One region of the Peribacillus frigoritolerans genome, then DNA from elsewhere that is predicted to be linked to it. Evidence: riboswitches for the same ligand, from Rfam matches in the RefSeq annotation. Region 1 holds a riboswitch; each other region holds the start of a gene.

The links. A riboswitch is a leader RNA that binds a small molecule or an ion and turns the genes downstream of it on or off. The one in region 1 is predicted to bind S-adenosylmethionine.
Region 2: another riboswitch for S-adenosylmethionine. It lies ahead of ABOA58_RS06235 (methionine biosynthesis PLP-dependent protein); the one in region 1 lies ahead of ABOA58_RS25360 (O-acetylhomoserine aminocarboxypropyltransferase/cysteine synthase family protein).
Region 3: another riboswitch for S-adenosylmethionine. It lies ahead of ABOA58_RS06280 (methionine ABC transporter ATP-binding protein); the one in region 1 lies ahead of ABOA58_RS25360 (O-acetylhomoserine aminocarboxypropyltransferase/cysteine synthase family protein).

What each region holds. Positions count from the first base shown of each region.
Region 1 covers NZ_CP158190.1:5,115,088-5,119,444, reverse strand. Annotated here, with positions in the region: gene ABOA58_RS25380 (arsenate reductase family protein) at 1-157, shown strand, start outside; gene gcvH (glycine cleavage system protein GcvH) at 254-637, shown strand; gene ABOA58_RS25370 (toprim domain-containing protein) at 729-1,094, shown strand; gene ABOA58_RS25365 (thioredoxin family protein) at 1,098-1,406, shown strand; SAM riboswitch class I at 1,552-1,657, shown strand; gene ABOA58_RS25360 (O-acetylhomoserine aminocarboxypropyltransferase/cysteine synthase family protein) at 1,757-3,067, shown strand; SAM riboswitch class I at 3,177-3,289, shown strand; gene ABOA58_RS25355 (methionine ABC transporter ATP-binding protein) at 3,444-4,357, shown strand, end outside.
Region 2 covers NZ_CP158190.1:1,263,654-1,268,010, forward strand. Annotated here, with positions in the region: gene metC (cystathionine beta-lyase) at 9-1,190, opposite strand; gene ABOA58_RS06235 (methionine biosynthesis PLP-dependent protein) at 1,187-2,299, opposite strand; SAM riboswitch class I at 2,386-2,499, opposite strand; gene fumC (class II fumarate hydratase) at 2,828-4,210, shown strand; gene ABOA58_RS06245 (hypothetical protein) at 4,320-4,357, shown strand, end outside.
Region 3 covers NZ_CP158190.1:1,273,886-1,278,242, forward strand. Annotated here, with positions in the region: gene ABOA58_RS06275 (methionine ABC transporter permease) at 1-552, opposite strand, end outside; gene ABOA58_RS06280 (methionine ABC transporter ATP-binding protein) at 539-1,555, opposite strand; SAM riboswitch class I at 1,625-1,729, opposite strand; gene ABOA58_RS06285 (MBL fold metallo-hydrolase) at 2,014-2,838, shown strand; gene ABOA58_RS06290 (hypothetical protein) at 2,895-3,083, opposite strand; gene ABOA58_RS06295 (YheE family protein) at 3,169-3,372, opposite strand; gene ABOA58_RS06300 (YheC/YheD family protein) at 3,436-4,357, opposite strand, start outside.

The DNA of each region.
Region 1 (4,357 bases):
GCTGGGCTTAAAGGATAAGCTGAAAGAAGCTTCTGAAGCAGAGATGCTTGATATATTGTCCACAGATGGCATGCTTCTGAAAAGGCCGATTGTTACGGACGGCACCAAAGTGACGGTAGGTTTCAAAGAGGAGCAATTCGAACAGGTTTGGAACTGAAAATTTCTCGAAATATTTGGTTAATTCCTTACTTAAACAAACAATCTACCTTATAATGGAATAGATAAAATAAGATGTACATATGGAGGGTTAATAATGACAACAACACCAAAAGAACTTCGTTACACTAAAGAACATGAATGGGTCAAAACGGAAGATGGAACAGTGCGCATTGGAATTACAGCTTTCGCACAGTCCGAGCTTGGGGACATCGTATTCGTTGAGCTTCCGGAAATCGGCGATGAATTGAAAGCGAACGAACCATTCGGAAGTGTTGAATCCGTTAAGACCGTTTCTGAGCTTTATGCACCTATCAGTGGCAAGGTTGTTGAAGTAAACGAAGATTTAAGTGACAACCCTGAATATGTAAATGAGTCTCCTTATGAAAAGGCATGGATGGTCGTGCTTGAACCATCTAATGGCAGTGATATTGAAAACTTGATGAGCGCTGAAGAGTATGAGAGTTTAATCAACGGTTAAAAAGAATGAGAGGGGGACTGAAAAGGCCTGCTCTCTTTTTCATTTTGTACCGTGGCAGTTGCACACATAATTCGTGAGATGGAGTGATGACATGGAGTGGGGCGAATTCGATAAAGTGATCATTGTAGAAGGCAGTTCCGATAGAAGAAAAGTTGCCTCCGTTTTAAATGAAGATGTGGAAATAAGATGTACGAATGGGACCATATCATTAACTAAGCTGGATGAATTAGTGGATGAATTGATGGACCGTGATGTTTATCTCCTTTTTGACGCAGATGAATCAGGAGAAAAGCTCCGGAAGCAGTTCCGAAGGGAAATGCCTGAAGCGAACCACCTGTATATTAATAAAATGTACAAAGAAGTGGAAAGCTCGCCCGAACATCATATCGCAACTGTGCTTTTATCTGCCAATATGAATGTGAAAATGAAATTTTTAAGTCAAAGGGTGAACGACTAATTGATGCAGGAATGGAAAGAAGAAGAGTGTAAGCTTGCTGTTGAAAATGGGGAAACCTTTTGCTTATATTTATATACCCCTTTATGCGGCACTTGTCAGGTTGCCTCCAAGATGCTGACGATATCCTTGGAGCTATTCCCGGAATTGAAGGCAGGGAAAATGAATATGAATTATGTCCAAGCAATTGCCGAATCATATGAAATCGAAAGTGTTCCTTGTTTGTTGCTTTTCAAAGAAGGACAGCTGCACAAAAAAATATATGCCTTTCAATCCGTTCCTTATTTGTACGGATTGCTTAAGGAAATCAGCTAAGAAACCAATCAGAACCGTGGTTGGTTTCTTTGTTGCGGACATTTGAATGCGAGATTGAAATTAAACAAAGAATATTCTAACAATTCATTGACTGATTTATTCTAAAATGCTATATTTTGAATTAAGTAACGGCAGAATTTAATAGTTCTTATCAAGAGTGGCGGAGGGACTGGCCCGACGAAGCCCGGCAACCGGTATAAATTTATATACGGTGCTAATTCCAGCAGAGTGTTGGCTCTGGTAGATGAGGTGTATTCTAGAAACCTCTTCTTATTGAAGTGGTTTTTTTGTTTATAAAAGGCCAGGTATCATATAATTCCAACTAAATCCATAGAAAAAGGTGAAATCATATGTCAGAGAAAAAGTTGCGTTTCGAAACATTGAGTGTTCATGGCGGTCTGCAAGCTGATGAAACAGGTGCTCGTGCAGTTCCTATCTACCAAAGCAATGCATACTTGTTCAAAGACACCGACCATGCAGCGAATTTATTTGGTCTAAAGGAGAATGGTTATATATATTCACGACTTCATAATCCCACGGTCAGCGTTTTTGAGGAAAGAATGGCCTTATTGGAAGGCGGTATCGGCGGATTGGCAACAGCAAGCGGAATGGCGGCCATTTCACTTTCAATCCTGAATATTGCCGCTGCTGGAGATGAGATTGTTTCAGCCTCTACATTATATGGCGGTACGTATAACCTTTTTGAAAATACTCTTCCTAAATATGGGATCAAAGTGAAGTTCGTTTCTCCCGATGACCCTGAAAATTTCAAAAGGGCGATAACGCCAAGAACTAAAGCCATTTTTGCTGAAACGATCGGAAATCCAAGTTTGAGGGTGCTTGATATTGAAGCGGTAGCGAAAATCGCCCATGATGCCGGAATACCTTTGATCATTGATAATACCTTCGCGACACCATATCTATGCAGACCAATTGATTTTGGAGCGGATATTGTCATCCATTCCGCTACAAAATGGCTTCTGGGAAATGGAACCACGCTGGGCGGTGTCATCGTGGATGGAGGGAAATTCGATTGGAACTCGCCAAATTATCCTGGCTTCACGGAGCCTGACCCAAGCTACGACAATCTGGTATACGCCGAGGCAGTTGGACCTGCTGCATTCATAACGAAAGCCCGAGTGCAGTTACTTCGTGATTTAGGCCCTGCGCTAAGTGCCCAAAGTGCATTCCAGTTTACGCTTGGGCTTGAAACACTGCATGTAAGGATGAAAGAGCATCTGTCAAACACCAAGTCTGTCATTAAATATTTAAAAAACCACCCTGCAGTGACTTGGGTTTCACATCCTGGTGATGAGGATCATCCCGATAAAGCCCTTGCGGATAAATATTTGCCTAAGGGAGCTGGATCTGTCGTGACTTTTGGAATACAAGGTAATCGCGAAGCTGGCGCAAAGCTTATCAATTCGGTGGAATTATGGTCCCATGTAGCGAATGTGGGGGATGCGAAGAGCTTGATCATCCATCCAGCAAGTACGACCCATCAACAATTGAATGAGGCGGGTCTTGCGAAAGCGGGTGTGAGTGCTGATCAAGTCCGTTTATCCATTGGGATTGAAAATGTAGACGATTTAATAGAAGATTTGGAGCAGGCAATTGAAAAAGCGACGAATATCGTCTCCTTGACATCCAAAACGGTTTAAGTAAAGTTTCTGTGTACTAGAAATAATATACATTGCGCTCCTTTTTTATCTATGATAAAATTTCACCATACTAAAGAACTTAATGATGTACAAATATTCTATATATTAGCTCTTATCAAGAGAGGTGGAGGGATGTGCCCGATGAAACCCGGCAACCGACAAGGAGATTTCCTTGGAAAGGTGCCAATTCACACAAAGTTTAATCACTTTGGAAGATGAGAGGAAGGCCTGTTTCTTCACCTGCCTTTCTGCTCATGCAGAAAGGTTTTTTCTATTTTAATGGGGGAAACCCTTTGCATGATATGAGAAACAGACTAATAATGTAGAGAAATCAACTAAGTTCATAGGTTTTATTGGATAAAAGAGGTGAGGATTAATGATTACATTGACGAAAGTCAGTAAGCTGTTCCGAACAGGAAAAGGAAACAGTGAGACGATCAAGGCTGTAAATAATGTGAATGTTGAAATAAATAAAGGCGAGATTTTCGGTATTATCGGTTACAGTGGAGCGGGGAAAAGTACTTTGATCAGAATGCTCAATGGGTTGGAAACACCTACAGAGGGATCCGTTGTGGTGGCTGAGAAGGAAATTTCAAAAATTAAAGGCGCTCAGCTCCGTAAGGCCCGTCAAGAAATCAGCATGATTTTCCAACATTTCAATCTATTATGGTCAAGGACCGTTCAGGAGAATATATCTTTCCCATTGGAAATTGCAGGAGTTTCTAAACCTGAACGAACCAAGCGTGTGAACGAATTGATCAAGTTAGTCGGACTGGAAGGCAGGGAAAAGGCCTATCCTTCACAATTAAGCGGAGGGCAAAAGCAAAGGGTGGGAATAGCCAGGGCTCTGGCAAATGACCCTAAAGTGCTGCTGTGTGATGAAGCGACTTCTGCCTTGGATCCGCAGACTACCGACTCCATACTCGAATTGCTTGTTGACATCAATCAGCGCCTGGGATTGACGATCGTCTTGATAACACATGAAATGCATGTAATACGTAAAATCTGCCATCGCGTCGCCGTGATGGAAAGCGGGCAGGTTGTTGAACAGGGTCCTGTCCTTGATGTTTTCAAGAATCCTAAAGAACAAATGACGAAGCGTTTCGTGCAACAGGTAACGGAACCGGAAGAAACGAAAGAAACGATGGACCATTTGCTCGAGCGCTATCCTGCAGGCAAAGTAATTCAATTGACCTTTGTAGGTGATCATGCAGAAAGCCCATTGATTACCAAGCTTGTACGTAACTTCGAGTTGGATGTCAATATCGTTCAAGGTAAGATATCCCAAAC
Region 2 (4,357 bases), 1.7 Mb from region 1:
TCTTTCAATCATTTTGCAGCAATTGCTTCCCCTTTGGCAATATTGACGAGGGCCGCATCGAAGTCCTTGATTATATCGTCCGGATTTTCAAGTCCGACAGAGAGGCGGAGCAAGCTGTTCGTGATGCCTCGCTTTTCCCTTTCATCAGCAGGCATGGCAGCATGGGACATTTTGGCCGGGTAGGATAATATGGATTCGACCGCTCCCAGGCTTACGGCAAAAACAGGGAGCTCGACAGTGTTCACGAAGGAACGGAAGATTTCCTCACTTTCCAATTCAAATGACAGGACCGCACCTGCTCCAAGTGACTGGCCTTTCTGGATGGCGTGCTGTGGATGATCGGCTAGGCCGGGATAATACACTTTTTTCACCAAGGGCTGCTCCTTTAAATAGGCTGCAATCTTTTCTGCCCCTTTTTGTGAATGTTCCATTCTAACTGACAAGGTTTTCAAACCTCTCATTACAAGCCAGGCATCCTGTACACCAAGGACCGCTCCAAAGGAGTTTTGGAGCGAACCGAGTCTTGCTGCCAATTCCGGATCTTTCACGACCGCAAGCCCAGCTACCACATCACTATGTCCGGATAAAAACTTCGTCGCGCTATGAAGGACAACATCAGCGCCCAGATTCAGCGGTTTTTGCAATGCGGGTGTCAAGAATGTGTTATCAACAAAACTTAAGGCACCGGCTTTTTTTGCGATATCACATACAGCTTGAATATCGGTCACTTTAAGTAACGGATTTGAAGGCGTTTCGATGTATATGGCCTTGGTATTTGGCTGAACGGCCGCTTTGACGCTTTCAAGGTCCGTCATGTCAACGAAGGTATGCTCAATATTGAAACGGGTCAATACGCTAGTGACCATCCTGAACGTTCCGCCATATACATCTTCGGAAATGACGATATGGTCTCCGGCAGACAATAGCAGGAAGGCTGTTGAAATGGCAGCCATACCTGATGAAAAGGCAAAGCCGTGAGTGCCTTCCTCAAGATCGGCAATGATATCTTCAAGTGCTTCGCGAGTTGGGTTCCCGCTTCTGCTGTAGTCATATTTGCCGAATTGATCGATATCGGATTGATGGAAAGTCGATGCATGCTGAATGGGGACGCTCACACCGCCAGTTGCCGGATCGAATTTATGTTGATTATGAAGTAATTTCGTTTCAAAGCTAAAATCATGACCTGTCATCGTAGTGCCTCCCTTTTTACATGTGCGAATGCTTGCTGCAGGTCACCAATCAAATCATCGCTATCCTCGATGCCAACGGAGAAGCGGAGCAGGCGATTACAAACCCCATTTGCCGTTCTGACCTCAAGCGGTATATCGGCATGTGTTTGTGTGGCAGGATAGGTGATGAAGCTTTCAACCCCTCCAAGGCTTTCTGCAAAGGAAATTAATGAGAGCGATTGTAAAAATGGGTTAACAGCCGCTTCATCAATGATGCGGAAAGAAATCATGCCGCCTCTGCCGGGATACAATACATCCGTGACACAATCATGCTCCGATAAGTAATCTACAAGTATTTTGGCATTCTTTTCATGACGCTCCATCCGCAATGCCAGGGTTTTCATTCCGCGCATCAACAGCCAAGAATCAAATGGGCTCAAGACAGCTCCAGTACCATTATGATGGAAGGCAAGTGCATCACATAATTCAGCGCCGCTAGCAACGATCAGACCGGCGAGCACATCATTATGACCACCGAGATACTTGGTTGCACTGTGAATCACAATATCCGCTCCAAGCAGGATGGGTTGTTGAATAAGAGGCGTGTAAAAAGTGTTATCAACGATTAACAATAAATTATATCGTTTGGCCAATGCGGCAACGGCGCTAATGTCCGTTTGCTGCATAAGGGGGTTAGTGGGAGTTTCGATGAAGATGGCTTTCGTGTGAGGAGTGATGGCTTTTTCGATATCCTCCAAACAACAAGTGTTTACATAGTCACACTGCAATCCCCATTTTTTAAAACCTTGTTCTAACAGACGATATGTACCGCCATAAAGATCTTCGCTGACAATCCATGCATCCCCGGATTTAAAAAGGGCGAGAATGGTTGAGATGGCGGCCATTCCTGAACTGCAGGCATAACCTTGGTCTCCTTTTTCCAGATCGGCGATGGATCGCTCCAATAGCTGGCGTGTAGGGTTACCTGTCCTTGTGTAGTCGAATCCCGTCGATTGGCCAATTCCTTCGTGACGAAAGGCTGTTGAAAAGTATACCGGCGGATTGACTGTTCCTGTCGCCGTTTCGCTGCGATTTCCTAATTGAGCAAGATATGTTTCAGTTTTATACATGGTTTTCACTGCTCCTTTGAGTTATATAAAATAAAAAAAAGTCTTCTTTAAGAAGAAGACTTTGATTAAGTAAGGATGAGTCATTCTTCTTATCTTCCAAGTTCACAAACTTGTGGAATTAGCACCTTTTCATTGGTTTGAAACAAATGAAGGTTGCTGAGGTGTCATCGGGCCATTCCCTCTACCTCTCTCGATAAGAGTTTAGATTATTCAATTTCTTTTGAATTTACTATATATACAAAATACTGTCAAGGACATTTTGGGAGTGATGATGCTTAGATGTTCATGGCGAGGTCAATCGAAGCCTAGCGGTGCCTACACTTTATGTATCAAAAAAGAATATCCGAATTTTCATATAAACATGAAGGGAACATGGATTTTTCAGAAAAAATGGAAAGGGTCAGCGGGATATTTTTGCTTTAAAATAATAAAGTTTGTACAATGTATGGAGAGAAAGAATAATCCGACATTATTCATTTCATATGCAAAAGGTCTTCAATGAATAGTGCAAACATAGGAGGAGAACACATGGAATACAGAATCGAACGAGATACGATGGGTGAAGTGAAAGTTCCTGCTGATAAATATTGGGGAGCACAAACTGAGAGAAGCCGTAACAATTTCAAAATCGGTAACGAAAAAATGCCGATTGAATTAGTTCGTGCATTTGCATACGTTAAACAAGCTGCGGCAAAGGTGAACCATGATCTTGGTGATCTTTCCGAAGTTAAAAAGAATGCCATCGTCAAGATTTGCGGCGAAATCCTTGAAGGTACACTTGATGAACATTTCCCTCTTGTAGTTTGGCAAACTGGAAGCGGCACGCAAAGTAATATGAACGTGAATGAAGTGGTCGCTAACAAAGGGAATGAATGGTTAAAAGAAAATGGTGAATCGAAAACCCTTCACCCGAATGATGATGTAAACAAGGCTCAAAGCTCAAATGATACGTTCCCGACCGCCATGCATATTGCAGCCTTTATGGAAGTCGCTGAAAAATTGGTTCCTGCCATCAAAGCCCTTCGTGATACATTCGATACAAAAGAAAAAGAATTTTGGGATGTCGTGAAAATCGGCCGGACACATCTTCAAGATGCTACACCATTAACATTAGGACAAGAAATTTCCGGTTGGAAAGCGATGCTCGATAAAGATTTGGCAATGATTGAGGAAAGCAGCCAAAAATTATTGAACCTTGCTCTAGGCGGAACGGCTGTAGGAACCGGAATCAATACAAAGAAAGAATTCCCGGGACTTTCTGCCAAACAAATTGCCGCGGATACAGGATATCCTTTTGTCACATCTGATAATAAGTTCCATGCATTGACTAGCCATAACGAAATCGTCTACGCACACGGTGCTTTGAAAGCATTGGCGGCGGATTTAATGAAAATTGCGAACGATGTCAGATGGCTCGCAAGTGGTCCAAGAAGCGGAATCGGCGAAATAGCCATTCCGGAAAACGAGCCGGGCAGCTCCATCATGCCAGGTAAAGTCAATCCAACACAAAGTGAAGCGCTTACCATGATTGCAACACAAATCGTGGGTAACGATGCTACAATTGGCTTTGCAGCAAGCCAAGGTAACTTTGAATTGAATGTATTCAAACCAGTCATCATCTATAACTTCCTGCAAACGGTCAAATTATTGACGGAAGGCATTCATTCATTCAACGACAATTGTGCGGTGGGCATCACTGCAAATGGAGATAAAATCAAAGAAAATGTAGAACGTTCCCTTATGTTGGTAACAGCATTGAACCCGCATATCGGTTATGAAAAAGCAGCCAAGATCGCCAAAACGGCATTCAAGGACAACTCTACTTTAAAAGAAGCGGCGTTGAAATTGGAGTTCCTGACGGAAGATGAATTCAAAGCATGGGTCGATCCTGCTAACATGGTTAATAAATAATTGCATAGAAGTGCCCTCCCTCTGGTATTAGGGAGGGTGTTTCCATGTGTTAAAATAATGGAATCGACAAATACTGAAATCATAAGTATTGGGAACAGGAGGAAAAACAATGTCTATATGCCCGCTTTGCAACGGTTTGAGAAAAAT
Region 3 (4,357 bases), 1.8 Mb from region 1:
GTACCGGATGGCCAGGTCGCCAATTCCGCCTCCGCCGATTGTGCCTGCCATTGCTGAGTAACCGATAAGCGAAATGGTCGTTAATGTCAGTCCTTGAATGATTCCCGGTTTTGCCTCTGGAAGAAGTACATCCTTAATGATCATCCATGGAGTGGCACCTACGGCTATTGCAGCTTCAATCACTCCTCTGTCTATTTCACGTAATGCCGTTTCAACAATCCTTGCAAAAAAAGGTATTGCGGATACGGAAAGGGAAACAGAAGCCGCTCTTGGCCCTATCGTCGATCCCGTAAGCAGGTCCGTTAAAGGAAGGAGGGCGACCAAGAGAATGATGAACGGGATTGAACGGACAATATTGACAGCGAAACCGAGAGATCGATTCACGATGCTATTTTCAAAAAATAAATTCCTGGTTGTCGTAAACAGCAATACTCCAAGCGGTAAACCGATCAGCAGGGCTACTGCAAGAGAAACGCCGACCATATAAATCGTTTCAAGAAAGGCTTTATTAAGATCAGGTAAAATATTCACGATGGGATTAAGCAGTGACATGTTTTAACACCTCCACAGAACTGGATCGATTTTTTATATATTCCAATGCCGAATGAATTTGGGCGGCATCGCCAATTAGCTCGATGATTAAAATGCCTAAAGGAACATCCTGGATATACTCAATTTTACCGTGTAAAATATTACCCTTTACTGCATGGGATTGGAGAGTATCCGAAAGAATCGACTCACCGGCGGTTTGCCCTTCGAATTGAATTTTAATAATGGTACCTTCACTTTCTTCAATCAAGTGCGAAGGGAGTTCGAAATCCAGTACACTGCTAATGAATTGCTTCGTTAACTCCTGCTTAGGCTGTGAAAATATTTCATAAACGGGTCCTTCTTCAATTACCCGGCCATCCTGCATGACAGCGACTCGGTGGCATAGTTCTTTGACCACTTCCATTTCATGTGTAATCAACACGATGGTGATACCAAGCTCACTGCTTATCTTTTTCAATAACTGTAAAATCGCTTTTGTAGTTGTTGGATCAAGGGCTGAAGTCGCTTCATCACATAATAGTACAGTGGGGTCATTTGCTAAGGCTCGAGCTATGCCGACCCGTTGCTTCTGTCCACCGCTAAGCTGTGCCGGATAGACATCTTTCTTATCGCTGAGCCCTACGATTTCCAACAATTCCAATACACGTAACCTGATTGCGTCCTTCGATCGATGCGCCGCCTTTAAGGCGAAAGCGACATTTTCATAAACGGTTTTTGAACTGACCAGGGAAAAATGCTGGAATATCATTCCGATTTTTTGGCGTTGCTTACGAAGCTCTTTACTTGATAAAGAGGTTAAATCAATGCCGTCGATGATGATATTCCCACCTGTCGGTCGTTCAAGCAAATTCAAGCAGCGGAGTAATGAGCTTTTTCCAGCTCCGCTGTAGCCGACAATTCCATATACTTCGCCAGTTTGGATGGTCAAAGATACGTTATCCACTCCGATAACTCGGTTTTTCTTCGAGACGTATTCCTTTCGGACTGAACGGATTTCAATCATGAGCTTTCCCCCTTAAACATTAAAAAAGCTGCCTCTATCATTCAGAAAGAGGCAGCGAAATCATATCTCGTCTTATCTTTCAGAATTCAATCATTCTGCAGGAATTGGCACCGTTCCCTAAGGGCGGTTGCCGGACATCACAGGGCCTGATCCCTCCGTCACTCTTGATAAGTAATTTATTATTTTAGAATATTTCAAGTTTTATAATATAATCTATATTATTTGTAAAATCCGACAATGTCAATCGTTTCTTTGATTTTTTTTGTCGTTAAATTTGGTACAGTCCTTTAAAACGATTCATGGAAAAAGGGCTATTATGCAATAATCCAGCATTTACATCCAGGCTATTTATTCCAATATTTCCTTGTCAAAAAGGTAAAGTGGTACTACATTTATTATAGTAAAGTTAAAAAAAGGAAGGTAAAACTATTTTTGTACAATGATGGGGAGGCAATTGAATGATAGAAATTAAGTCGATAAATGATGTGGTTTGTGTGCACGGGACTCCTGGCGGGAACAAGTCGGGGATGAGTGTTAATGTTTTTTTAACGGATGGACTATTGATAGATACTGGCGCACAGATTTTATTGGAAGAGCTTATTCCGTTCTATGAGTCCGCAGACTTCGACTCAGTGGCCCTGACTCACTATCATGAAGACCATACGGGGGGCGCTGCCTGGATACAGGAACATAAAAAGGTGCCGCTTTTCATTCACCCGATGTCGGTTGAGGTTTGTGCAAGGGATGCTGTATATCCTGAATATCGCAAAATTTTCTGGGGGAAGAGAGACGCCTTTAAAGCTGAGCCGCTAGGGGAGGCCATTCATTCACGCACCCAAACGTGGGAGCCGATTTTTACCCCCGGCCATGCGAAGGACCATATGGTGTATTTGAATCACAGTAATGGCATGCTCTTTTCAGGAGACCTTTTCGTAACACCAAAGACAAAGCTTGTCTTACGGGAAGAGTCTGTCCCGGTCATCATCGATTCCATAAAAAGATTACTTCAATATGACTTCGGGGAAGTGTTTTGCTGCCATGCTGGGCATGTCCCTGATGGGAAGGAAATGTTCGGGAAAAAGCTGGATTATTTGGAAAACCTCCAAGGTGAAATTTTACGCTTGCATTCTCAAGGGCTGACCGTACATGAAATCCAGCAGGTCGTTTTACCGAATCGCTATCCCCTTATCGAGATATCTGGGCATGAATGGGATTCAGAGCATATCATTACATCGATATTAAACGAAAATATTTTGAGTGCAAGGGAGAATCGAACTATTTGAATGTTAACGGTCTGACTGATATAAAGGAGAGCTCTCCATAAGAGAGCCCACATAATTCATTTATTGATATTGGGATCTGTTTCATCATAAAAATCATGTGCTTCTTCGATGTTCTGAAGGTCAGCGACTTCATACACATTTCCGCCCGCCATTCCTTCATTGATGATACGGTCGATATCAAGGTAAACGGAGTCCTTGCCATCATATTCGGTATCCTTCAAAAATGTCATTTTTTCTTTATCCAAAATAAATCCCTCCTAGCCTTTTCTTTAGTTTAGGCAAAGGAGTTTTTTTTATTCTGTTTAGGGATTTCATGAATGTAAAGGCGGTTCATTCATATACATGGAAGATCATTAAATCATGTATCATGCTTTTGAGTTTGGCTTCATCTGTTTCGGAAGGCGGATTGGCTGTCCACTCGATGGATCCATCTTTATGATACAAGGCTTGGATTGCCTGCTTGTTGAAATAAAAGGAAATTTTCCATCCTGGCAGATTCTTATGCAGTGGTGCCCATTGAAAATGAGTAATCATATGTATTACCTCCATATATACAGTTTCTCATTTAATTATAATGGAAAACGGCAGCTGGAGGTGTTATTTAATTGTCAGGCTGGGGAAAGTTAATTCAATAAAAAGATTTTTTAAATGCAAAAGCCTGTTTGTTTCAATTTCCTCCTCATCGAATTGCATGGGCTTTGAGTTCACTTCGTATATGAAGAGCGAGCCTGATTCGTCTTCCCCTATATCCATGGAAAACTCTCCGAGAAATCCGATTTTTTTTGATAGTATCTCTCCGCTTTTTTGGGCGATTTTCGCTAATTTTCGATTCAGGCTTCTTGATTGCAGGACTTGATAAGGAAAAATCTTACCCCCTTGGGGAGTGTGGGTGGTGATTTCCTGGGTTTGTGACATCCTTACCGCTTTGCCGGTCACTTTATAAAAACCTTTTTCATAATGGACCAGAATCCGGTAATCATAACGATGTCCAAAAAGTTTTTTTGGTATGATCGCCTGTTGAGCAAGGTAGCTCCTTTTTAATAGCTCCCTTTTTTTTGTTTCCCAGAATGACGTGAAATCCGGGAAGGACTCACTATGCTTTAAGCTATTGAACAATAGTGTATCATCATCATTTTTGATTATGGTATAAATGCCTTTACCTTGGCTTCCTTTGCAGGGTTTAAGGTATATATGCCTGTAGGTCTCCAGGAAAGCATCAAGGCAGCCGCTGTTTCGCAAGACCATGGTGGGCGGGAGGTGATTGGTGAGGGATCCTTCTTCCAACAATGCTTCGAACATCACATATTTATCTATGAAACAGGGGTTGAAAAGATTCATTGGGTATTCTTTAAAATATTTGATGAGTTGTTGGAATTCCCCTGACGCCTCATAGCTCCTCGAGGGGATTCGGTTATAGACGATGTCAGGGAAGGGCACTTTACATTCGATCCACTTGTTTGAAATGGAGGAAAAAACATACCCTCTCATCGATTCGGAATGAAGGGCATTTCCTGTGAAT